Regions from separate parts of the Cellulosimicrobium sp. GQ32 genome, predicted to be linked through region 2. Evidence: riboswitches for the same ligand, from Rfam matches in the RefSeq annotation. Region 2 holds a riboswitch; the other holds the start of a gene.

Region 1 (11,888 bases), on a different contig from region 2:
GGGCGTCCGGACCCGCTGCTCCCGGCTCGGGATCGCGCGCCGGCGCGGACACCGGGCGCGCCGTCGCCGCGATGCCGGCGATCCGGCCACGCTCGTCGAACCGGACGGCCACGCTCCCGTCAGGAAGCACGAGCACGAGCGCGCCGTCGTCGTCCGTCGTCTCCAGGCCGCGCGCGGCCGCGTAGGACGCGACCGCGCGGCGGTGGTCGACGACCGTGACGGACAGCAGGCCCTCGCTCAGCACCCGCACGACGCGCGGCACGCTCGGCGCGGGCAGCGCGAGGCCGGCGGCGTCGAGGAGGAACCACGCACGCGTCCCGCTGCCGACGGGGGCGCTGTAGTGGGTCCAGGAGCCGGTGACGGCCTTGGCCGCGAGCGCGAGGCGGTACGGGAGGTCGTCGGTGAGCGGCAGCTCGGCCTCCGTCGCCTCGCGCAGCCCGGTCTCGCGGGTCTTCTCGGCGGCGCGCAGCACGTCGTCGGGGAAGCCGTTGACGTTGTTCCACGCCCACATCCAGCTCCCGGGGCCCGGCGCGGCCGTGCCGAGGAACTGGAGCCGGCACGTCGTCGTCCCACCGGTGGCGGTGGTGAAGGTGAACGTGCCCTCCGCCATCTCGGCGCTCCATGCGTCGTCACCGTGGTGGTCGGCGAGGTGGAGCTGGTGCTCGTGCGAGAGGAACGCGGCGTCGTCGACGAGCTCCTGGAGAGCCGGGGCGGTCTGCTCTGCCGTGCCGTGCGCGGTCTGCGGCTCCGTCATCCCTCGACGGTAGCCGCGCGCCTGCCGCCGCACCGGGGCACGACACGCGGTGCCGACCAGGTACCCGTCGGGTGCTCTCGGCCCGCGGAGTCCCGCGGGGCTCAGGCCGCGAGGAGCAGGACGTCGTCGGTGCGCGCGATAGGGCGCACCGCGAGCGTGGCGGTCGCGGTCGTGGTGCGTGCGACCGGGAGGTCGCGCACGGGCTCGCCGGCGGGGGCGGGGTGCCGCGGCGCGGAGAGCGCGCCGCGATCCCGGACGGAGGAGAGCACGCGCACCGGGGCGACGGGGCGCAGCTCCTCACCCGTGCGGGCCACGAGGTCGACGAGGCGCAGGCCGAGCGCGCCGCAGACGGCCGCCAGCACCTCGGAGGACGCCTCCTTGCGGCCGCGCTCCACCTCGGACAGGTACGCGGTCGAGACGCGCGCGGAGGCCGCGACGTCGACGAGCGTGCGACCCTGCGCGAGCCGCGCCCGCCGGAGGATCCCGCCGATGACGTGGCGCAGCAGCGGCTCCGCCCGCCCGCCCTCCCGGGACCGGGGGCTCGCCGTCGCTCTGCTCGGCACTGCGATCGGCGCCGGGCCCGGCGCCGCGCTCGTCGCGTCCATGCGGTCACGCTACCCGCGCTCCCGCCCGGGTGCCGAGGCACCCGGGCGGGGATCTGCTGCTGGCGTAAGGCCCGACGTCGGGCGCTCACCGGCCCGGGAGGGGCGTCACCACCGCTCGATCGACCACGCCATCTGCCAGAACCGGATCTCGTGCCGGCAGCTCAGCTCGAACGCGCGCTCCATGCGCGCGCGCTCCGCCTCGCCGGCGTCGGCGGCGAGCGCGTCGAGGCGTGCCCGGAGGTCGGCCAGGACGCCCTCGGTGCGCTCGGCGGCGTAGAACTCCCACCAGCCCGCGAGGGGGTGGTCGGCCCCGATCGCGCCGGGCGTCGCCTCCCGCTCTGCGCGCCAGAACCGCCGCGCCGACCAGATGTAGGTCCACGGGCACGGCAGGAGCGCGGCGAGCAGCACGCCGAGCGAGTCGCGGCCCGCGGCGAGCATGTGGTCGACGTAGGCCTGCGCGCTCGGGGCGAGACGGTTCGTCTGTGCCTCCTCGTAGGTCACACCGAGGAAGTCGCACATCGCGTGGTGGGCGTGCGACTCGTCGTCGAGCAGGAACCCGGCCTTCTCGTGGAAGTAGGCGGCCCACGACCGGTCGGGCGCGAGCGCCATGCCGAGGCCGTAGCAGCGCAGGTAGGCGGTGAGGTACTGGTGGTCCTGACCGACGTAGTGCCGCACCGCGGCCGGCTCGACCGTCCCGTCACGCAGGCCGGCGAGGAACGGGTGGTCGTAGAACTCGTCGAAGAGGTGCGCGTACCGGCGGGCGAGGTCGGCGGTGAAGCCGCTCTCCCCCCTCCGGACGAGCACGGTCGGGTCGTCCGCGAGGACAGGGTTCAGGGTGATGGCAGCAGGCGTCGTCATGCCCACGTTCCTCCGCTCGTGCTAGCGAGATCAGGTTCGACGGGTCCGGGCGGCCGTACCGCTCGTCTCAGTCCCTCGGCCCGGCTGCCCGGGCGGGACGCCCCGCGTGGTTCGTCGCGACCCTAGCAAGGAAGCACCGTTCGCGTCGGGAGCATCCGGCGGAGTGTGGGAATATAGTTGTAGCGACAACAAGTTGGAGCAGACATGACCACGAGCACCCCGGGCGCGCCGAGCGACCGCCTCCTGTCCCCGTCCACGAGCATGGACGCCGTCACGCTGCGCGTCGGCGACCTCGAGCAGATGACGTCCTACTACACGGGCGCGTTCGCGCTCGCTCCCCTCGAGGAGCGCTCGCGCGGCACCGAGGTGCACCGCGTGCTCGGCCGCGGCACGACACCCATGCTGCGCCTCGTGCACACGCCCGGGCTGCCCGCCGTCGACCGGCGCCAGGCCGGACTGTTCCACACCGCGTTCCTGTTCGACGACGCCGCCAGCCTCGCCGCGACCGTCTACCGCGCGGCGCAGGACCGCCGCGGATCTTTCGTCGGGTCGAGCGACCACCTCGTCAGCGAGGCGTTCTACTTCACCGACCCCGAGGGCAACGGCGTCGAGCTGTACACCGACCGGCCGCGCGAGACGTGGGTGCGGGAGCGGGGGCAGATCCGCATGGCGACGGAGTTCCTGGACCCGAACGCGTACCTGCGCACGCACCTCGACCAGGAGACGTTCGACGCCGGGCCCTCGCTGGCCGGGCGCGTGGGGCACGTCCATCTCCAGGTCGGAGACATCGCGACCGCTCACAACTTCTACGTCGACGCCGTCGGGTTCGAGGCCACGGTCACCGAGTACAGCGGCGCCCTGTTCGCGTCCGCCGGCGGGTACCACCACCACGTCGCGATGAACGTCTGGAACAGCGCCGGCGCCGGGCCGCGCGCCGCGAGCCTCGGTCTCGGGGACGTGGCGATCACCGTGCCCGGCCGCGACGACCTCGACGCGCTCGTCGCCCGCCTGCGCGCCCGCAGGTTGCAGCACGCCGACGACGGCCGCTCCGTCGTCGTGCACGACCCGTGGGGCACGCGCGTCACGCTGGCCGTGCCCGGCACGACCACCGACGAGCTGCTGGCGCGATGAGCGCCTCCGCCTCGCTCGCCGCGGTCCGGTCCGACGCGGACCCTGCGAGCCCGACCGCGGCGGGCGCCGTCGTCGTCCTGCTGCACGGGTTCGGCTCCCACGAGCAGGACCTCGCCGGCCTCGGCCCGCACCTCGGTGCGCCCTGGGTCTCGCTGCGCGCCCCGCTCGCCCTCCCCCACGGCGGCTTCGCGTGGTTCCCGATCGTCACGCCGGGCGACCCCGACCCCGAGCCCGTCGCGCGCGCGACCGAGGCCGTCTGGGACTGGGTCGACGCCGAGCTCGGCCCCGAGCGGCCGGTCGTCCCCGTCGGGTTCTCCCAGGGCGGGCTCATGGCCACCCAGCTCCTGCGCACGCGCCCCGAGCGCGTGGCGGCGACCGTCGTCCTCGGCGGGTTCGTCCAGGCGGCGGAGCAGCCCGCCGACGCCGCGCTCGCCGCGTCGCGCCCGCCCGTCTTCTGGGGCCGCGGCGCCGACGACCGGGTCATCGCGCCGCACGCGATCGACCGCACCGCCGCGTGGCTGCCGGGCCGCTCGACGCTCGTCGAGCGCGTCTACCCCGGCCTCGCCCACGGCATCGACGCGCGCGAGCTCGCCGACGTCCGGGCGTTCCTCGACGACGTCGTCGGGCGAGCAGCGACCTGACACCCCGGGTCACGCCCCGCCGGGCGGGCGGCACAGGGCGCGGGCCGGGCGTCGCGCGCGCACGATGGGAGCACACCCGCCGTGCGCACCGAGGAGCGACGCCGATGTTCCGCAGCCTCTTCCCGATCCTCACCGTGGCCGACCTCGAGCGGTCGCTCGACTTCTACCGCGACCTGCTGCGCGGGACCGTCGAGTACGCGTTCCCGGACGACGGGCCGCCCGTCTACGTGAGCCTGCGCGTGGGCGGGTCTCCGCTCGGCCTGGGCCAGGGCGAGCCGCCTCCCGCGGACACGCGGATCGTGCTGTGGGTGTACGTCGACGACTGCGACCGCGCGGTCGAGCACCTCGCCGCCGCAGGCGTGCCGGTGCTCGAACCACCCACGGACCAGCCGTGGGGGGAGCGCGTCGCGCGCGTGCAGGACCCGGACGGCACCGTCGTGGTCCTCGGCCAGGAGGCCGCGCCGCCGCCCGAGCCGGACGGCCCGACCGGGCTCTCGTGACCTGGGTGCCCCCACCGGGACTCGAACCCGGAACACGCCGGGTTTAAGCCGGCCGCCTCTGCCAGTTGGGCCATGGGGGCGCGCGCCGAATCTACCGCGACCGCGGCTCTCACCGGGCCGTCGGCGCTCGACCCGACCAGGACGAGGACGCCGCGAGGGGCGAGCCGTACGCGCGGCTCGCCCCTCGTCGTCGGGCAGGTGCCGGGTACCCCGGCGGGTGCGGACGGGTGTCAGGACGCCTGGGCCGCCGGCGTCCGGTCGTCGGCGTCGACGGTGCCCGTGCCGGACTCCGCCGCGGCCGCCGAGCCCTGCGCGGTCTGCTTGACCGGCTCGCCGTCCTTCTTGGGCGGCACCGACGCGGCGCGGAACTCCGCGCGCGGGTCGTGCAGGGAGCCGAGCGACACGAGCTCGCGGCCGAGGAGGAACTGCCCGATCCAGCCGATGAAGATGCGGATCTTGCGGTTGCCCGTGGGCATCGCCATGACGTGGTAGCTGCGGTGCATGAGCCACGCGAGCACGCCGCGCAGCTTGAACACGCCGAACAGCTCCGCGACGCCCTTGTACAGGCCGAGGGACGCGACGGTACCGACGCTCTTGTGGCGGTACTCGACCGGCTTCTCGCTGTGCAGCTCGAGCGCGAGGTTGTCGGCCAGGCGCGTGGCCTCGCGGATCGCGTGCTGCGCGTTCGGCGGGCAGAACTTGCCCGGGTTCAGCACGTCCGGGACGGCGGCGCAGTCGCCCGCGGCCCACGCGTTCGGGACGACGTTGCCGTCGGCGTCCGCGACCTGGAGCGTCGGGAGCACCGTGACGCGGCCCATCTTGTCCACGGGGAGGTCCGAGGCCTCCTTGATGACCGGGTTCGCCTTGACGCCCGCGGTCCACACGATCGTGTCGGAGTCGAACTCCACGCCCGTGGACGTCACGACGTGACCGTCCACGCACGACGACAGGAACGTGTTGAGGTGGAACTCGATGCCGCGCTTCTTCAGCTCCTCGAGCGCGTAGCCCGCCATGGGCTCGCTGAGCTCGGGCAGGATGCGCCCGGCGCCCTCGATCATGACGAAGCGGAGGTCCTTCTCCTCGATCGTCGCGTAGTTGCGGGTCGCGTAGCGCGCCATGTCCTCGATCTCGGCGATCGCCTCGACGCCCGCGAACCCGCCGCCGACGAACGTGAACGTCAGCATGCGACGGCGCAGCTGCTCGTCCCAGGTGGACGACGCGACGTCCATGCGGTTGAGCACGTGGTTGCGGACCGCGATGGCCTCCTCCACGTTCTTGAAGCCGATCGCGTTCTCCGCGAGCCCGGGGATGGGGAGCGTGCGCGACACCGAGCCGAGGCCGACGATCAGGTGGTCGTACGTGACCGAGTAGTCGTCGCCCTCCTCCGGGTGGATCGTCACGCGGCGCGCGCCGTGGTCGATCGCGACGACCTTGCCCTGGAGCACGTCGACGCCCTTGAGCGCACGGCGGTGCGGCGCGACGACGTCGCGACCGTCGATCGAGCCCGCGGCCGCCTCGGGGAGGAAGGGCGCGTACGTCATGTACGGGCGCGGGTCGACGACGACGATCGCCGCCTCGCGGCGACCGAGCTTCTTGCGCAGTCGGCGCGCGGCGTACAGACCCACGGAGCCGCCGCCGAGGACGACGACGCGGGGCACCTTGCGGGGCCGCGGCGAAGCGGTCTGGGCACGGCTGACCGAGGTCAGGTCATTCTGAGGCATGGTTCCAGAGTATTACCGGTTGCGGCACAGGCGAGCCGGAGCGTCCGCCAGACGGGCGTGACGCGCCCCACGCTCGCCCCGCGCACGGGGCAGACGCGACATTCCGCGCGGTGCGGACGGCACCGGCCCCCGGGTCGCTCCCCACGACGACACGCGGCTGGGGAGCGATCCCGGGTTCGACGGTCCCGCGGTCAGCCGATCGCGCCGACGACGGGCGTCGGCGCGCTGGGCTGCGGCTGCGTGCCGCCCGCGGGCGGGGTGGGGCCGGGCTCGGGGGCCGTGCCCTCGGCCGGGTCCGTCGTGTCGCCCGACGGCGCGGCGCCGCCCTGGTCGCCGGCGTCGCCGGTGCCCGGCTCGTCCGTGCCCGACGCCGCCTCGCCCGAGCCCGCGCTCGAGGGCACCGCGGTGGGCGCCTTGAGGAACGGCCACGGCATCTCGCGCGTGCGCGTCCCCGTCGCCGGGACGGGCCGCCCGTCGCCGTCGGCGTACTCGACGTCCTCCTCGGCGACCGCGCGCAGGGGGTAGACGTTCCAGCGCTCGCGGCCGTCCGTCGAGAGCGTCGGCTGGAAGAACCACGACCCCTCGACGTCCGGGACGGCCCAGACCCCGTAGGCGCCTTCCTCCGTCACCGTGCGCACCGGCCGGCCGCGGTCGTCGAAGACCTGGACGTCGCGCAGCGGGTCGCCGGCCGCGTCGTACACGAACAGGTTGGACACCTGCATCCCGTCGACCCACACGCCGTCACCGCCGGGCCCTCCGCCGTCGTACGCGACCTGGTTCACCCCGACGCGCGCGTCGGCCACGCCCTGCTGGTACCCGCTCTCCCAGCCCGCGCCGGAGGAGGACGCCCCGGCTGCCGCGGCGCGCAGGACGAGGGGTGCCGCGACGACCGCCGCTGCGACGGACAGCGGGCGCACGACCTTCGGCAGCCACGTCGTGGGCAGCCACCGGCCCCTCCCCCACTGCACGCTCACGACGACGGCCGCGAGCACGACGACCCGTGCCGACAGGTCCGGGGGCAGCATCGCGATCTGGTACCCGCCGAACATCCAGAGCAGCAGCGTCGCGGCGACCCAGCCGCGCAGGATCCACCACGCGGGCGTCAGGGCCCGCAGGAACTCCATGACCGAGGCCCACTGGGGCGTCGACGTCACGGGCCGCCACAGCGAGCGCCACCCGGACGAGAAGATCCCGCCGAGCACGAGCAGCCGCCCGCGCAGCCCGATGCGGGGGCGGCGCGCACCGCCCGGCGCGGCGGCGGGCGGGAGCCCCGCGGCGGCGCGCAGCTCGGCGGCGTACTCCGCGGGCGGGCCGAAGAGCGCGACGAGGTCGAGGGCGGAGTCCTCGGCGCTCTCGGCGGCGACGGCGCCCGGCGCGTCGGTGAGCTCTCCGGCCCCGCTCGTGGGACCGCCGTCGGGAAGCGGACGAGGGGCGCCGCCGCTGCGCGGCAGCGCACCCGGCGCGTCGACGACCGCCTCGGCGAGGTCGGCCTCGAGCCCGTCGGCGAGCTCCTCGACCTGCTCCGGGCGCAGGTCGGCGAGGTGCGCGCGCACCTGCTGCGCGTACGCGTGGACGTGCCCGTAGAACGCCAGGCCCACGGGTGTCCCGGCGGGCTGCTGCGCGGACGTCGTCGTGCTCATCAGGCGGCCACCTCTCCGGTCCGCAGCAGCGCGGACACGGTGCCCGCGAACGTCTGCCACTCCTTGCGGTGCAGGTCGAGCATCGCCCGGCCCTGCGCGTTGATCCCGTAGTACTTGCGGTGCGGCCCGGCGTCGGACGGCACGACGTACGTCGTCAGCGCCCCGTTCGCGTACAGGCGCCGCAGCGTCCCGTACACCGACGCGTCCCCGACGTCGTCGAGCCCCGCGGCGCGCAGGCGTCGCACGACGTCGTACCCGTACCCGTCCTCGGCCTCGACCGCCGCGAGGACCGCGGCGTCGAGCACCCCCTTGAGCAGCTGCGTGGTGTCCATCCGACCCTCCGTCGGGCATTCCCGGCACTCGTCCCACCGGTTCGTGGCGGGCTCACGCGATGCACACTACCGCGCGATGCGCAGTACCGTGCACGGCGACACGCCGCCCGTGTGTTCCCGCAGACGGCGAACCCGGGGTCCCTCCCCACCCAGGCTTCGGGTGGGGAGAGACCCCGGGTTCGGCGGTCGGGTCAGGCGATCGACCAGGCGATCCCGTCGAGGATGTCGTGCTCGCTCGTGACGACCTCGGTGAGCGACCCGCCCGCGGCGGCGACGTCGTCGCGCACGCGGCGCACGACCTCCGACCACACGAGCGCGCCGGCGCCGATGACGTCCACCCGGCCCGGGTGCATGAAGCCGAGCGCGGTGCGCTCGGCGCGCGAGCGGTGGAGCAGGTCGTCGCACGCCGCCAGGACCGCGTCCACGGACAGCACGGCACCGTTGATCCGCTCCCGGTCGTACCGCGCGAGGCCGAGCGCGTGGGCCGTCACCGTCGTGACGGACCCCGCGAGGCCCACGAGCGTCGCGGCCTCCCCCAGCGGCACGACCGCGGCGGCCTCGTCGAGCGCGGCGCGCACGTCCGCGCGGGCCGCGGCCTCCTCGTCGACGGTCGGGGGGTCGGACCGCAGGTGCCGCTCGGTGAGGCGCACGCACCCGACGTCCATCGAGAACGCGGCGTCGGGCGCCGCCGTGCCGAGCACGAGCTCGGTCGAGCCGCCGCCGAGGTCCACGACCGCGTAGGGCCCGGGCCGGACGGCCGCGACGGTCGACGTCGCGCCGCGGAACGACAGCGCGGCCTCCTCCTCGCCCGAGACGACCTCGGGCTGCACGCCCAGCGCCGCCAGGACGCCGTCGACGAACTCGGCGCGGTTCTCCGCGTCCCGCGTGGCCGAGGTCGCGACGAAGCGCGTGCGCGTCGCGCCGAGCTCCGCGATCACGTCGGCGTACCGGCGCGCGGCATCGAGCGTGCGCGCGAGCGCCTCGGGCGCGAGGCGACCGGTGCGGTCGACCCCCTGGCCGAGCCGGACGACCTCCATGCGTCGGTCGACGTCGACGAGCGTGCCCGCCGCGGGGTCGACGTCCGCGACGAGCAGGCGGATCGAGTTGGTGCCGCAGTCGATCGCGGCCACGCGCGACGCACCGGGCGGGACGGGGACGGGCGCGGCGAGCGCGCCCGGGTCACGGGTGAGAGGAGAGGTGGAGCCTGAGGTCATGCGTCCAAGCGTGCCACGGCGTCAGCAGGTGCAGCGGTCCGGGCGCCAGACGTCGCGCACGCGCTCGAGCGCCTCGTCGCCCAGCGGGTTCACGCCCGGCCCGGCGGCCAGCGCGTGCCCGACGAGGACGTGCAGGCACTTCACGCGCGTCGGCATGCCGCCTGCCGAGATCCCGTCGATCTCCTCGACGTGGCCGAGCGCCTCGCGCTGCGCGAGGTAGTGCTCGTGCGCGCGCCGGTAGGCGGCGGCGAGCTCCTCGTCCTCGGCGAGGCGCTGCGACATCTCCTTCATGACGCCGTTCGCCTCGAGCGTCGACGCGGCCGCCACCGCGCCGGGGTGCGTGAGGTAGAAGGTCGTGGGGAACGGCGTGCCGTTCTCGAGCCGCGGCGCCGTGCGGACCACGAGCGGGCGCCCGCACGCGCACCGTGCGGCGATGCCGACGACCGCGCGCGGGGTGCGACCGAGCTGCTCCGCGAGGGTCTCGAGGTCGCGCTCGGTGACGACGGCGTCCGGGTCGTCGGCGGGGATGGCCAGGCGGGCGTCGGGCACGGGTCTTCCTTCGGGTCGGTCGGGCGCGTCGGGACGACGCGTCACCCATTCTCCCCGCTCGACGGCGCCGAGCCGTCGCCGGTCGGTTCCTCGCCCGCGGGCGGGTCCTCCTCACCGGCCCCGCCGTCGGCCGTCCCGGCCCGGTCGCCCGTGCCCGACGGCACCGGCTGCTCGCCCGCGACCTGCACCGACGCCCAGATCGCCTCGTACCAGGGCGTGCCGTCCTCGTAGCCCTGGACGGGGCCGTCGGTGATCGTCCGACCGGTCTGCGGGTCGATGTCGTCGACCACCGTCTCCGGGTCGAGCACGCGCCACGGCCGCTCGCCCGGCATGACGAAGTTGAGGCGGTCCCGCGCCTCGCGCTCGACGTACGCCTGGTCGTCCCAGCGGTCCAGCTCGGACTGGAGGTCGTCGCGCCGGGTCTCCGCCTGCGCGAGGTCGTTGCGCAGCTCGCGCAGCTCCCCCGTCTGGTTCACGTACGCCCGCAGGGTGGGCAGCAGCAGCACCACGGCGAGCAGCACGACGACGGACAGCACCAGGGTGCGGACCGTCACCACCTCGGGGAGCAGGAAGCCGTACCGGCTCCGGCGCCGGTCCTCCGGCGCGGGGCCCGCGGCGCGGCGCGACGGAGCCGGGCGCTGCGCGCGCGTGGCCGGCCGGCGTGCGCCCGGCGATGCAGCCGCCTTCGCGCCCGTCGTGGAGCTCTTCCCGGTCGTCGACCGCACGCGCGACGCGCCCGGGGACGCGGCGGGCTTGGACGTCGACGAGCGGGACGACGCTCCGGACGCCGTCGAGCCCGACCGGGCCGGCTTCGACCCGGACGACCCGCGCGCAGGCCCGGTCCCCGGGCGCGCGGGGGCACCGGGGCGCGGAGGGCGGCGCGAGGACGGCATGCCCCGATTGTGCTGCCGGGACCGGCCTGGCCCGGGGAGCACGCGCGGGGCGTCCGCGAACGTGAGCCGATCGACACGACATCTTCACCCGCGGTCGTGACCTGCGACGGCGTCGTGCGCGCGTCGTGCACCGGTCCCGGGCGCGCCGGAGCCCGGCGGGCCGACGAGCGGCCCACCGGGCTCCGGGTGCCGGGACGTCCCGGCGGGGTTGCTGCGCGACCGGACGGCCAGCCGCAGGTCAGCCCTGCACCGTCCAGCGCGGGAACGCGGCGCGGCCGGCGTAGCGCGCGGCGTCGTCCAGCGCCTCCTCGATGCGCAGGAGCTGGTTGTACTTGTTGATGCGCTCGCCGCGGGCGGGGGCACCGGTCTTGATCTGGCCGGCGTTCGTCGCGACGGACAGGTCGGCGATCGTCGTGTCCTCGGTCTCGCCCGAGCGGTGCGACACCATCGCGGTGAAGCCGTTGCGCTGCGCGAGCTCGACGGCGTCGAGCGTCTCGGTGAGCGTACCGATCTGGTTGAGCTTGACCAGCAGCGAGTTCGCCGCCTTGAGCTCGATGCCCTTGGCGAGGCGCTCCGGGTTGGTGACGAACAGGTCGTCGCCGACGATCTGCACCCGGTCGCCGACCTCGGCGACGAGCTGCGACCAGCTGTCCCACTCGTCCTCGGACAGCGGGTCCTCGATGGATACCAGCGGGTAGTCGCGCACCAGCTGCTCGTAGTAGGCGATCATCTCGGCCGGCGTCTTCGCGCCGCCCTCGAACTGGTACGCGCCGTCCTTGAAGAACTCGGTCGACGCGACGTCGAGCGCGAGCGTCACGTCGGTGCCCGGCACGAAGCCGGCCTTCTCGATCGCGACGAGGATCAGGTCGAGCGCCTCGCGGTTGCTCGCGAGGTTCGGCGCGAAGCCGCCCTCGTCGCCGAGGCCGGTGGCCAGGCCCTTCTCCTTGAGCACGGACTTCAGGGAGTGGTAGACCTCGGCGCCGGTGCGCAGCGCCTCGCGGAACGAGGACGCGCCGATCGGGGCGACCATGAACTCCTGGATGTCGACGT
Region 2 (11,888 bases):
GGACGTCGACGGCCGTCCCGACCCCGGTCGGTCCCCGACCCTCCCGCCGGACGGCGACCCCCGACCTTGGTCGGTGGTCGGCCGCCGCGCCGCGCCCTAGCGTCCGGAGCATGACCACACCGACCGACTGCCCTCCGCTCGCCGGACGCCCCGTCCTCGCGACGGCCGCCGCCCGCCGTGACGGGAGCCGCCCGCTCGTCCCCTGGTGGACGTTCGCCGTCGCGTGGCTCGCCGTCGCCGCGCTCACCGTGCTCGCGACGGCCGGGATCGTCGGCCAGGACGACCCCGGCGCGCAGCCCGCGATCGACGTCACCGTCGCGGTGCTGGCCCTCGCGGCCCTCCCGCTCCTGTGGTCGCGGTCCCCGCGCGACGCCCCCGTGCTCGGCGCCCTGGTGCTCGCGTCGCTCTCCGCGTACTCCGGCGCGGCGACGCCCGCCTCGACGGTCGCGACCCTCCAGGTCGCGCGCTGGTACCCGGCACGCACGGCGGTCCCGGTCGCGGTCGCCGGGTTCGTCGGCCACGCCGTGCAGGCGCTGTGGCGGCCGCAGGCGCTGCCGCTCGGCTGGTGGCTCCTGTGCGACCTCGCGGTGCACGCCGCCCTGCTCGGTTGGGGCATGTACTGGCAGGCGCGGGCCCAGCTGATGTGGTCGCTGCGCGACCGCGCCCGGCGCGCCGAGCGCGAGCAGGAGCGCCGCGTCGTCGAGGCGCGGGTCGCGGAGCGCACGCGGATCGCCCGCGAGATGCACGACACCCTCGCCCATCGGCTCTCGCTCCTCGCCGCGACGGCCGGTGCGCTCAAGTACCGCCCCGACGCCGACCCGGCGCAGCTCGCTCGCGCCGCGGGCCTGGTCCGGGCCGGGGTGAGCTCCGCGCTCGGCGACCTGCGCGACGTCGTCCGGGTGCTGCGCGCCGAACCCGGCGACGTCGAGGGCGCCCCCGCCCCCCAGCCGACGCTCGACGACGTCGACCGCCTCGTCGCCGAGGCGCGCGAAGCGGGCGGCGACGTCACCTACGAGCGGTCGGGCTCGGCGGACGTGCCACGGACCGTCGAGGTCGCGGCCTTCCGCGTCGCGCAGGAAGGGCTGACGAACGCCCGCCGGCACGCGCCCGGCAGCCCCGTCGTCCTGCGCGTCGCGGCACGGGCGGGCGAGGTGCGCGTCACGGTGTCCGACGGCGGTCCTCGCCTCGTCGCGGTCGGCGGCGCCGTCGGAGTGGCCTCCGACGAGGGGACGGGCACCGGGCTCGTCGGGCTGCGCGAGCGCGTCGCCCTGCTCGGCGGGACCCTCGACGCCGGGGCGCGGGACGACGGGTTCGTCCTCGACGTCCGGCTACCGTGGGACGCGTGAGCGACCAGGGTGGGCGCGGGGACGGGGCCCGCGTGCGCGATCGGCACGACGACGGAGCGGTCCCGCAGGACGCGCCGCGGACCCGGCTCGTGATCGTCGACGACGACGCGCTCGTCCGCGCCGGCCTGCGGCTCATGCTCGACGGCGCCCACGGCATCGAGGTCGTCGGCGAGGCCGCGGACGGGGCCGAGGTCCCGGCCGTGCTCGACGCGCACCCGACCGACGTCGTGCTCATGGACCTGCGCATGCCGCGGGTCGACGGGATCGAGGCCACGCGGCGGGTGCGGTCGCGGCCGGGCGCCCCGGCCGTCGTCGTGCTCACGACGTTCGACAGCGACGACGAGGTCGTCGGCGCGCTGCACGCCGGGGCGGCCGGCTACCTGCTCAAGGACATGCCGCCCGAGCGGATCGTGGCAGCCGTCCGCGCGGCCGCCGCGGGCGAGCCGGTGCTGTCACCGGAGATCGCGCGGCGTCTCATGACGTCGGTCGCAGACGCGGGCGGCGAGCGCGACCGCGCCCGGGCGGCGCTCGGCACGCTCACCGGCCGGGAGCGGGACGTCGCCGTCGAGCTGGGCCGCGGCGCGGCGAACGCGGAGATCGCGGCGGCCCTGTTCCTCAGCGTCCCGACGGTCAAGGCCCACGTGTCGAACGTGCTGCTCAAGCTCGGCCTGGAGAACCGGACGCAGGTCGCGCTGCTCGTCCACGCCGCCGGCCTGGACTGAGCACGGACCTCCCACCCGATCCGTGGCCCACCACGACTTGGCCCGCCGTCGAGCACGACTTGGCGGTCGTTCTGCCCCCGATAACGGCCCTCATGTCGTGTTCGGCCAGAGGGTGAGATCAGTCGCCGGGCCACTCCCCCGTCCAGCGCTCGAACGCCCGGGCGCCGCCGCGGTCGATGAGCGCCTTCACCGCGGCGAAGATCGCGCCCTGGATCAGCGCCGCGACGAGGATCTCGCGCAGCGAGTACTCGGACTCGAGCGGCTTGGGCGCGTCGGAGCGGTGCCCCGGGGTGACGCGCTTGTACACCTGCTTGAACACCTGGCCCGCGACCAGCCCGCCCACGATCGAGCTGGCGAGCCCCACGGGGCGGTAGAGGATCTTCGCGGCCTTGCCGCCGGTCTTCTCCGGGGGATGCGTCCCCGCCGTCACGTCGTCGCTCATCCCTCGACGCTAGGTCGGCTCCGGCTCTCTCGCGCGTCGCACGACCTGCGAGCATCGTCTGTGAGCTCCGTCTGCGGGCCGTCAGCCCGGGACGACGGCGCAGCCCGCCAGATCGGGCGCGACGTGCACCCGGGCGCCGGTCTCGGGCCCCTCCTCGAGTCCCCCCGCGCCGCCGCCCGCGAGCGCCACGAGGCGAACCGGTGCGCCGTGGTCGGCGCCGGGGAGGACGACGTCGACTGTGACCTCGACCGCACCCCGGCGGAACACGCTGCCGACGACGGTCGCTGCCCAGGTGTCGTCCGACGACGCGGGGACACCTTCGGTCACGAGCCGCAGCCCGCGCGGGCCGACCGCGAGCACGGTCCCGTCGCCGCGGGGGACGAACGCCTGGTAGCCGAGGAACTCCGCCACGCGGAGCGACGCAGGGGCGCGCCACAGGTCCTCCGGCGGCGCGACCTGGAGGAGCCGGCCCGCGTCCATGACGGCGACACGGTCGGCGACGGTGAACGCCTCGTCGTGGTCGTGGGTGACGAAGACGGCCGTCGTCCCGGTGGCACGCAGCGCCTCGCGCAGGTCGAGCGCGAGGCGCTCGCGCAGCCCGCGGTCGAGCGCGGAGAGCGGCTCGTCGAGCAGGAGCAGCCGAGGCCGCGGCGCGAGCGACCGCGCGAGCGCGACCCGCTGGCGCTCTCCCCCGCTGAGCGTCGCGACGGCGCGGCGCTCGTACCCGGCGAGCCCGACGACGTCGAGCAGCTCGGTCACGCGCGCGTCGCGCTCGGCGCGGGGCAGCCCCGCGATGCCGTACGCGACGTTCCCCGCGACGTCGCGGTGCGGGAAGAGCTGACCCTCCTGGAACATCAGACCGAACCCGCGCCGGTGGACGGGGACGCCCGTGAGGTCGCGCCCGTCCCAGCGGATCTCTCCCGCCGCGACGGGCTCGAGCCCCGCGACGGCGCGCAGCAGGCTCGACTTGCCGCAGCCGCTCGGCCCGAGCAGGGCGAGCACCTCGCCGGGCGCGACGTCGAGCGTGACGCCCGCGACCGCCGTCGTGCCGGGGTCCGTGCGCGCACCCCCGCCGTAGCGCACGACGACGTCGCGCACCGCGAGCCCGGCGCCCTCCCCGGGCACGGCGTCGGGTGCCGCGTCGGGCTCGGCGGCGGGGCGCGACGGCTCCGGCGCGCCCGCGCGCGCCGGGGCGGGGTCGGTCTGCACCATCAGAACTCTCCTCCGGGTCGGTCGCCGCGCAACCGCTCGGCGAGCAGCATGACGGTCGCGGTGAGCAGCGCGAGCACGACGCTCGCCGCGAGCGCCATGCCGTAGTTCTCGGCCCCCGGGCGCCCGATGAGCCGGAAGATCACGACCGGCAGCGTGGCGCTGTCCGGACGGGCGAGGAAGGACGTCGCACCGAACTCCCCGAGCGAGACCGCGAACGCGAACCCGACGGCGAGGCCGAGCGAGCGAGCGGCGATCGGGCCGTCGACGGTGCGGAACACCCGACCGGGCGCGGCGCCGAGGGTCGCGGCGGCCTCGCGCAGGCGCGGGTCGATCGCGCGCAGCGTCGGCAGGACCGTCCGCACGACGAGCGGGATCGCGACGACCGCCTGTGCGATCGGCACGAGCAGGCCCGACGTACGCAGGTCGACGTCGAGGCCGAGCGGCCGGTCGAGCGTGATCAGGAAGCCGAAGCCGACCGTCACGGCGGAGACCCCGAGCGGCAGCATGAAGACCGAGTCGAGCACGGAGATCGCCCGTCGCCCGCCCCGCGAGCGCGGGCGCCGCGACACGACGAGCGCGACGAGCCCGCCGATCACGACGGCGAGCACGGTCGCGAGCGCGGCGGTGCGCAGCGAGTTGGCCGCCGCCTCCCACACCGTCACGGACAGCGCGTTGCGCCCGCCCGTGGTGCCGAGGTTCGCGTAGTTGTCGAGCCCCCAGCCGCCGCCCGGGACGCGGAACGAGCGCACGACGAGCGTGCCGAGCGGCAGGCCGACGAGCACGACGACCACGGCCGCGGTGAGCGCCGCGGGCGCGAGGTCGCCCGTCGGGCGGCCGTCGCGCCACAGGCGCAGCGGGTGCGCGGACGACGCCGAGGACGACAGGTTCAGGGCGCGCTCGCGCCGGGCCCGCGTGCGGTTCGCCACCGTGAGCGCCGCCGCGACGACCACGAGCTGCACGACCGACAGCACGGCGGCCGTGCGCAGGTCGAGGAACTGCGTGGTCTGGATCCAGATCTCCGTCTCGATCGTCCCGTAGCGGATGCCGCCGAGCACGAGCACGACGCCGAACGCCGTCGCGCAGAACAGGAAGACGATCGACGCGGCGCTCGCGACGGCGGGCGTCAGCGCGGGGAGCGTCACCGTGCGGAACGCGCGCCACGGCGTCGCGCCGAGCGCCCGCGCCGCCTGCTCGGCGCGCGGGTCGAGGTGCTCCCACAGCCCGCCTACCGTGCGCACGACGACCGAGTAGTTGAAGAACACGAGCGCGACGACGATCGCTGCGAACGTCTCGTCGAGCCCCAGGAACCCGAGGGGGCCGCCCTGCACGAGCAGCGACCGGAACGCGACGCCGACGACGACGGTCGGGAGCACGAACGGCACGGTGACGAGCGCGCGCACGACCCGCCGCCCGGGGAACCGGCACCGGTACAGCACGTAGGCGCCGGGCACGCCGAGCAGCAGCGAGAACGCCGTGCCGAGCACGGCCTGCCACAGCGTCAGCCCGAGGATGCGCCACGTCCGCGGCTGGGAGAAGACCTCCGCGAACCCGGACAGGTCGAGGCCGCCGTCGTCCCCGACGAACCCGCGCGCCACGAGCGTGACCACCGGCCACGCGAAGAACACCCCGAGGAACACCAGCGGCACCGCCGCCGCCAGACCCCACAGCACCGCGCGCCCGACGCCGCCCCGCCAGAGGGCCCGGCCCCTCACCACGGCTCTACCTCGCGAGGTAGAGCCGTGGTCGCTCGTGGACCGGGCGTCAGTCGACGACCGTCGCCGTCCATGCCTTGATCCACTCGTCGCGGTGCGCCGAGATGTCGGCGGGGGCGACCTCGAAGGGCTCGTCGGCGAGCGGGGCGAACTCGGCCCAGCCGTCGGGGAGCGCGACGGAGTCGTCGGCGGGGTACATGTACATCTGCCCCGGTACGTCGGCCTGGAACGCCTCGCTCACGAGGAAGTCGACGAGCTGCTGCGCGCCCTCGGGGTTCTTCGCGTTCGCGAGCACGCCCGCGTACTCGACCTGGCGGAAGCACGTGTCGAGCAGCGCGCCGGTCGTGGACGCGGAGCCGTCCTCGGTGAGCGTGAAGGCGGGCGACGTCGAGTACGACAGCACGAGCGGGCGCGGCCCGGCGCCCTCCGAGCCGGAGAAGTCGACGTAGTAGGCGTCCGACCACCCGTCCACGACCTTCACGCCGTTGGCGCGCAGGTCGGCCCAGTAGTCCTCCCAGCCGTCCTCGCCGAACGCCCCGACGGTCGCGAGGAGGAACGCGAGGCCCGGCGACGACGTCGCGGGGTTGGTCACGACGAGGAGGTCCCGGTACTCCGGCTTCGCCAGGTCCTCGAGCGTCACGGGCTCCGGGATCCCGGCGTCGGCGAACCACGCGTGGTCCACGTTGACGCACACGTCACCGAGGTCGACGGCGGTGAGCTCGCCGCCGTCGCCGACCGCGTACGACGCGGCGGACTCCGAGACGTCCGCGGGCGTGTACGGCTCGAGGACGCCCTCGTCGATCGCGCGCGACGCGAAGGTGTTGTCGATCCCGAACACGACGTCGCCGAGGGGCGAGTCCTTCGTGAGGATCAGCTGGTTGACCAGCGCGCCGCCGTCGCCGGGCGCGACCTGCTCGACGGTGAGCCCGCTCTCCTCCTCGAACGCGGCGAGCACGTCGTCGCTCACCGCGAAGGAGTCGTGGGTCACCAGCGTGACCGTGCTCCCGCTGCCCGACGACGCGTCGTCGCCCCCGGCGCCGTCACCACCCGAGCAGGCCGCGAGGGCGAGGAGCGCGAGCGTCGCGCCCACGCCGGTCGCGAGGGCTCGGCCGCGGCGGGCGACGGTGGTCGTGTGCTGCATGTGTCCTCCCTGGACGTTCAGGAGGGGTCCACCGGCCCGACGAGCCGTACGCCGGGTGGGCGCGACGAACCGCGCGAGCAGGTGATCGAGATTCCCGACTTCCTCCACCGGTGCTAACCGGATCAGGTTCGAGGGTCTGCGGTGGTCCGCACTCTCAGCTCCTCCAGGAGCTCCCCTGTCGTTCACCGCGAGCCTACACCGGCCCCTCACCCGGAGAGTCCCCTGAGAGAACCCTGAGCACCAGCGACCGCGGACCAGGGACGGTTCGGGGCCCGCCCCCGATGCCGCGGGGACGCGCGCCGCGGGAGGGTCGGTACGACCGCCGGGAGCCCCGGCGGCCGCCACAGGACGACGCCGCCCGGCGAGCCACGACGCTCCCGCGCAGCGGCACGACGAGAGGACGGACGAGGACGTGACGACGACAGGTGCGGCACAGCGGAGCACCCCGCGCGAGGGCCCGCCCGCTGAGGGCGCCGAGGGCACTGAAGGCGCTGAGGGCGGTGCACGACCCGCGATCGCGACCGCGCGCGGGCTGGTGAAGACGTACGGGCGCGGCGAGGCCGCGGTGCGTGCGCTCGACGGCGTCGACGTCGACCTCGAGCGGGGACGTCTGACCGCGATCATGGGCCCGTCCGGGTCGGGCAAGTCGACCCTCATGCACTGCCTCGCGGGGCTCGACTCCCCCACGGCGGGGACCGTCGTCGTGGACGGCGAGACGGTGTCGGCGATGAGCGAGCGGCGCCTGACGCGGCTGCGGCGCACGCGCATCGGGTTCGTCTTCCAGTCGTTCAACCTCGTCCCGACGCTCACGGCGGAGGAGAACATCGTGCTCCCGCTCGCGATCGCGCGGCGGCCCGTGGACCAGGAGTGGTTCGACCGGGTGGTCGACGCCGTCGGGCTGCGCCCGCGGCTCGGGCACCGCCCGGCGGAGCTCTCGGGCGGGCAGCAGCAGCGCGTCGCGTGCGCGCGGGCGCTCGTGTCCCGGCCGGCGGTCGTGTTCGCGGACGAGCCGACGGGCAACCTCGACTCGCGCGCGGCCGCCGAGGTGCTCGGCTTCCTGCGCGCCTCGGTGGACGACCTCGGCCAGTCCGTCGCCATGGTCACCCACGACCCCACGGCGGCGTCCTACGCGCACCGCGTCCTGTTCCTCGCCGACGGCCGCCTCGTCACCGAGCTGCGCGACCCCACGCCGCAGGCCGTCCTCGACACGCTCGGTACTCTCACGCCCGCGCCCGCGGGCGCGCACGCCACCGACCCGGCGCACGCACCGGCGGCCGCCCGATGATGGGCCGGATCGCGCTGCGCGGCGTGCGCGCGCACGGCGCACAGCTCGTGCTGTCCGTGCTCGCGGTGACGATCGGCGTCGCGTTCGTCACGGGTACGTTCGCGCTGCGCGCGATGCTCGCGTCGACGTTCGACGGCATCGTCGCGTCGTCGATCCAGGCCGACGCGTACGTGCGCGGCGGGACCGCCGCCGGTTCCGCGCTCGAGGACCCGGCGCAGCTCGGCGGGACCCGCAGCCTCGTCCCGGCGGACCTGGCCCACACGCTCGACGCGCGCGACGACGTCGACCTCGCGCTCGCGGAGGTGAGCGGCCCCGCCGTCCTCGTCGGCGCCGACGGCACCGCGGTGCTGAGCACCCAGGCGCCGAGCATGGCGGTCGGGTACGACCCGCGCGACCCCGGGCCACGCGTGGTCGACGGCCGCGCACCGGCGAACGGCGGGGAGGTCGCGCTCGAGTCCGCGACGCTCGAGGCGTCCGGGCTCGCCGTGGGCGACACGACCGACGTCGTGCTCGGGGACGAGGTGCGGCCCGTGCGGGTCGTCGGCGAGCTCTCGCTGTCCGCACCGATGGCGGGCGCGACCATCGTCCTGCTCGACGCGACGACCGCGGCCGCGACGTACGCGCCGGACGGCATGGTGCCGTCGATCGCCCTGCACGCCGCCGACGACGTCTCCCCCGAGGCGCTGCGCGACGCCGTCGCGACGGCGCTCCCCGCCGGTGCCGAGGCCGTGACGGGTGCCGACCTGCGCGACGAGACGAGCAGCGCGATCGCCGACCAGCTCGGCTTCGTGTCGACGTTCCTGCTCGTGTTCGCCGCGCTCGCCCTGTTCGTCGGCACGTTCATCATCACCAACACGTTCGCGATGCACGTGCGCCGCCGCACGCGCGAGCTCGCGCTCCTGCGCGCCGTCGGGGCGTCGCCGGCCCAGGTGTTCGCGTCCGTGCTGGGGCAGGCCGCGGTCGTCGGGGTCGTCGGGGCGGTGCTGGGCGTCGCCGCCGGGTTCGGGCTCGCCGAGCTCGCGCGGGCCGGGCTCGGCGCGGTGGGCATGGAGCTCGCCGGGTCGCTGCCCGTGACGACGGCCGGGATCGTGGTCCCCCTCGTCGTCGGGGTCGTGGTGTCCGTCGTCGCGGCGGCCCTGCCCGCGCGGCACGCGGCGCTCGTCCGGCCCGTCGAGGCCATGCGGGCCGACGTCGTGCGCCCCGCCGGTCCAGGGGTCGCCCGGGTGGTCGCGGGGACGCTGACCCTGCTCGCCGGCATCGGGCTCGTGGTGGGCGCCGCGGCGGTCGGGAGCGGCGGCGCGCCGCTCCTCGGCCTCGGCGCGGTCGGGGTGATCGCGGGCGTGCTGCTGCTCTCCCCCCTCGCGGTCGGCCCCGTGCTGGGCGTCCTCGCCGCGCCGTTCGTCGCGCTGGTCCGGCCCCTCGGCAGCCTCGCGCGCGGCAACGTCACGCGCCAGCCGCGGCGCACGGCTGCGACCGCGGGTGCGCTCGTCGTCGGCATGGCGCTCGTGTCGACGACGTCGGTCCTCGCGCTCTCGGCCCGCGAGTCCGTGACCGGCATCGTCGACGAGGAGACGGCCGCCGACCTCGTCGTCCGGTCGGCGACCCCGTACCTCCCGGAGGGCGTCGCGGCCGACGTCCGCGCCGTGCCCGGCGTCGCGTCCGCCGACCTCACGACGTACGGGCAGGTCCTCGTCGACGACGAGCCGCAGCTCGTGGTCGGGTTCCCGGCCGACGGCTTCGGCCGCTCGGTCCGCACGACGGCGGTCGAGGGCGACCTCGGCGCGTACGCCCTCGGGGAGGCGGCCGTCATGGAGGACGCGCTCGACGAGCACGGCTGGGCGCTCGGCGACGTCGTGACGATCGCCGACCCCACCCGGCCCGATCTCCCGGCGCACGACGTCCGCATCGGCGCGGTGATCGACTCCCACGCGTTCTCCGTCGACATGCTCCTGCCGCCGGACGTCGCCTCCGCCGTCGGCGCGACGACACCCGAGATGCTGTTTCTCGACGCCGAGCCGGGCGCCGACCTCGCGGCCGTGCGGGGCGCGGTGACGGACGCCGTCGCGCCCTACGTCGTGGCGAGCGTGCTCGACGCCGAGGAGTTCGCCGGAGAGGTCGCGGCCCAGGTCGAGTCGATCCTCGCGATCGTCTACGCGCTGCTCGGCCTGTCCGTGCTCGTCGCGGTCCTCGGGATCGTCAACACGCTGGCCCTGTCCGTCGTCGAGCGGACGCGCGAGATCGGGCTCCTGCGCGCCGTCGGGCTGGGGCGTGCCCAGCTCGCCACGACGATCGCCATCGAGTCGGTGCTCGTCGCGGTGTTCGGGACGGCGGCCGGGCTGGTCGTGGGGACGGGCCTGGCCGCCGCGCTGCCGTCCGTCCTCGCGGACGAGGGCTTCACGACCCTCGCGGTGCCCTGGGCCCAGCTCGGCGCGATGCTCGCGCTCGCCACCGTCGTCGGGGTCGTCGCGGCGGCCTGGCCCGCGACGCGCGCGGCCCGGCTGCGCGTGCTCGACGCGGTGAGCCAGGAGTGACGGGTCCCCTCGCCCGCCCGACGCGCGCCGGGCGGGCGAGGGGCCGACGGTTCGCACTACGGTGGGAGCACGCCCGCGCCGACCGGCGCCCCGACTCACGGAGGACCCTCGTGGCCGACACGACCGAGACCGAGCAGACCCTGGCCCTCAAGGTCGGGACCGTCGCCCTCACCTTCGCCGCGGGCTGGGCCGCGCAGAAGCTCGTCACGTTCGTCTGGGCGAAGGTCACCGGTCACGACGCCCCCAAGGACCTCGACGACGACGAGGTCGGCATCGTCTCGGCCGTCACGTTCGCCGCCGTCGCCGCGGGCGTCGGCGTCCTCGCGCGCCGGTTCGCCGGCAAGGAGGCCAAGCGGTTCGTCTCCCGCCTCGCGGCGCGCGCGTCGTAGACCACCCTCGAACCCGGGGTCGTTCCTCACGATCGCCACGACGCGGGGAACGACCCCGGGTTCGGGAGCGCACCGATACCCTGGCGCGCGTGACGGCCCCACCGGCGACCCCTGAGAGCCCAGAGAGCGCGACGACGGTCCACTCGGACTCCGTGCTGCGAGCCGGCGTGCGCGTGCTCGCCGACGCGGGCCGCCTGCTGTCCCGGCACTGGCCCGCGCTCGTCGCCATCGCCGTCCTCGCCGAGGTCGTCCACGAGCTCGCGCTGCGGGCCGCGCTCGCCGTCGCGCCGTCGTCCGGGATGCTCGGCCTGCTCGTGCTGTGCTTCTCGCCGCTCGCGACCGTGGTCGGCATCGTGGTCATGCTGCACGTCCTGCGCCGCGAGCCGCGCACCGAGCGCGACCGGCTCGAGGTCCGGGCGCTGCTCGGCTCGATCGCGTCGGTCCTGGTCCCGTACCTCGTCATCTACGAGTTCTACGGTGGCCTGTCGTCCGACTGGCAGTCCTACATCGACTCCGCGGCGCTCGACCACGCGTTCGCGGCCGGTTCCGGGATCGAGACGGCGAGCCCGATCCCCGAGGGCTTCGGACTCACCGTCGTGCTCGTCGTCGCGGGCGCGCTGCTCGCCCGGACGCTGCTCGAGCGTCTCGCCAAGCGCGTCGACCGCGGCATCTCCGCGGCAGGCGGGGACGCCCGGCGCAGCGCGCGCTCCGCCGCCGTCCGCATCGCGGCGGGGTACTGCGAGGTCGTGTGGATCGTCGTCGGCGCGTTCACCGTCACCGCCGTCGTCGGGCGGGTGCGCGAGTGGTGGACGTCGCGCGTGGTCGTCGTCGAGACCACCACGTGGTGGGACGGCGTCGTCGCGCGCGTGGACGTGCTCAAGCCGCTCGTCGACGCCCTGGGCCCGACGACGTCCCTCCTCCTCGCCGGCGTCGTCACCGGCCTCGTCGTGCCGCTCGCCTGGCTCACCCTCGGCACGATCGTCTACGGCGTCGAGGCGATCGACGTCGTCGACCCGGCCCACGCGACGCCAGGCGGCGGCGAGCCCACGGGTCGCGCGACGCGCGTCGTCGACCGGTTCAACCGGGCGCTCGGCGAGAGCGGCGCGCG

What was found. Region 2 has a riboswitch for thiamine pyrophosphate ahead of AC6CH9_RS11350 (thiamine ABC transporter substrate-binding protein). Riboswitches for the same ligand answer to the same signal wherever they lie in the genome.
Region 1: linked by a shared signal. The riboswitch ahead of AC6CH9_RS15565 (TenA family protein) and the one ahead of AC6CH9_RS11350 (thiamine ABC transporter substrate-binding protein) in region 2 are both predicted to bind thiamine pyrophosphate.

The regions. Positions count from the first base shown of each region.
Region 1 is NZ_JCAXEP010000009.1:197,945-209,832, reverse strand. It holds gene AC6CH9_RS15575 (DUF6882 domain-containing protein) at 1-754, opposite strand, end outside; gene AC6CH9_RS15570 (helix-turn-helix domain-containing protein) at 856-1,359, opposite strand; gene AC6CH9_RS15565 (TenA family protein) at 1,465-2,217, opposite strand; TPP riboswitch at 2,208-2,332, opposite strand; gene AC6CH9_RS15560 (VOC family protein) at 2,422-3,348, shown strand; gene AC6CH9_RS15555 (alpha/beta hydrolase) at 3,345-3,989, shown strand; gene AC6CH9_RS15550 (VOC family protein) at 4,094-4,489, shown strand; tRNA gene AC6CH9_RS15545 (tRNA-Leu) at 4,496-4,569, opposite strand; gene AC6CH9_RS15540 (NAD(P)/FAD-dependent oxidoreductase) at 4,720-6,210, opposite strand; gene AC6CH9_RS15535 (hypothetical protein) at 6,402-7,850, opposite strand; gene AC6CH9_RS15530 (PadR family transcriptional regulator) at 7,850-8,182, opposite strand; gene AC6CH9_RS15525 (Ppx/GppA phosphatase family protein) at 8,374-9,396, opposite strand; gene AC6CH9_RS15520 (DUF501 domain-containing protein) at 9,418-9,945, opposite strand; gene AC6CH9_RS15515 (FtsB family cell division protein) at 9,987-10,838, opposite strand; gene eno (phosphopyruvate hydratase) at 11,077-11,888, opposite strand, start outside.
Region 2 is NZ_JCAXEP010000006.1:16,596-28,483, reverse strand. It holds gene AC6CH9_RS11375 (sensor histidine kinase) at 111-1,346, shown strand; gene AC6CH9_RS11370 (response regulator transcription factor) at 1,436-2,068, shown strand; gene AC6CH9_RS11365 (DUF4235 domain-containing protein) at 2,187-2,510, opposite strand; gene AC6CH9_RS11360 (ABC transporter ATP-binding protein) at 2,592-3,719, opposite strand; gene AC6CH9_RS11355 (ABC transporter permease) at 3,722-5,437, opposite strand; gene AC6CH9_RS11350 (thiamine ABC transporter substrate-binding protein) at 5,484-6,575, opposite strand; TPP riboswitch at 6,658-6,762, opposite strand; gene AC6CH9_RS11345 (ABC transporter ATP-binding protein) at 6,988-7,860, shown strand; gene AC6CH9_RS11340 (ABC transporter permease) at 7,857-10,391, shown strand; gene AC6CH9_RS11335 (DUF4235 domain-containing protein) at 10,502-10,780, shown strand; gene AC6CH9_RS11330 (hypothetical protein) at 10,870-11,888, shown strand, end outside.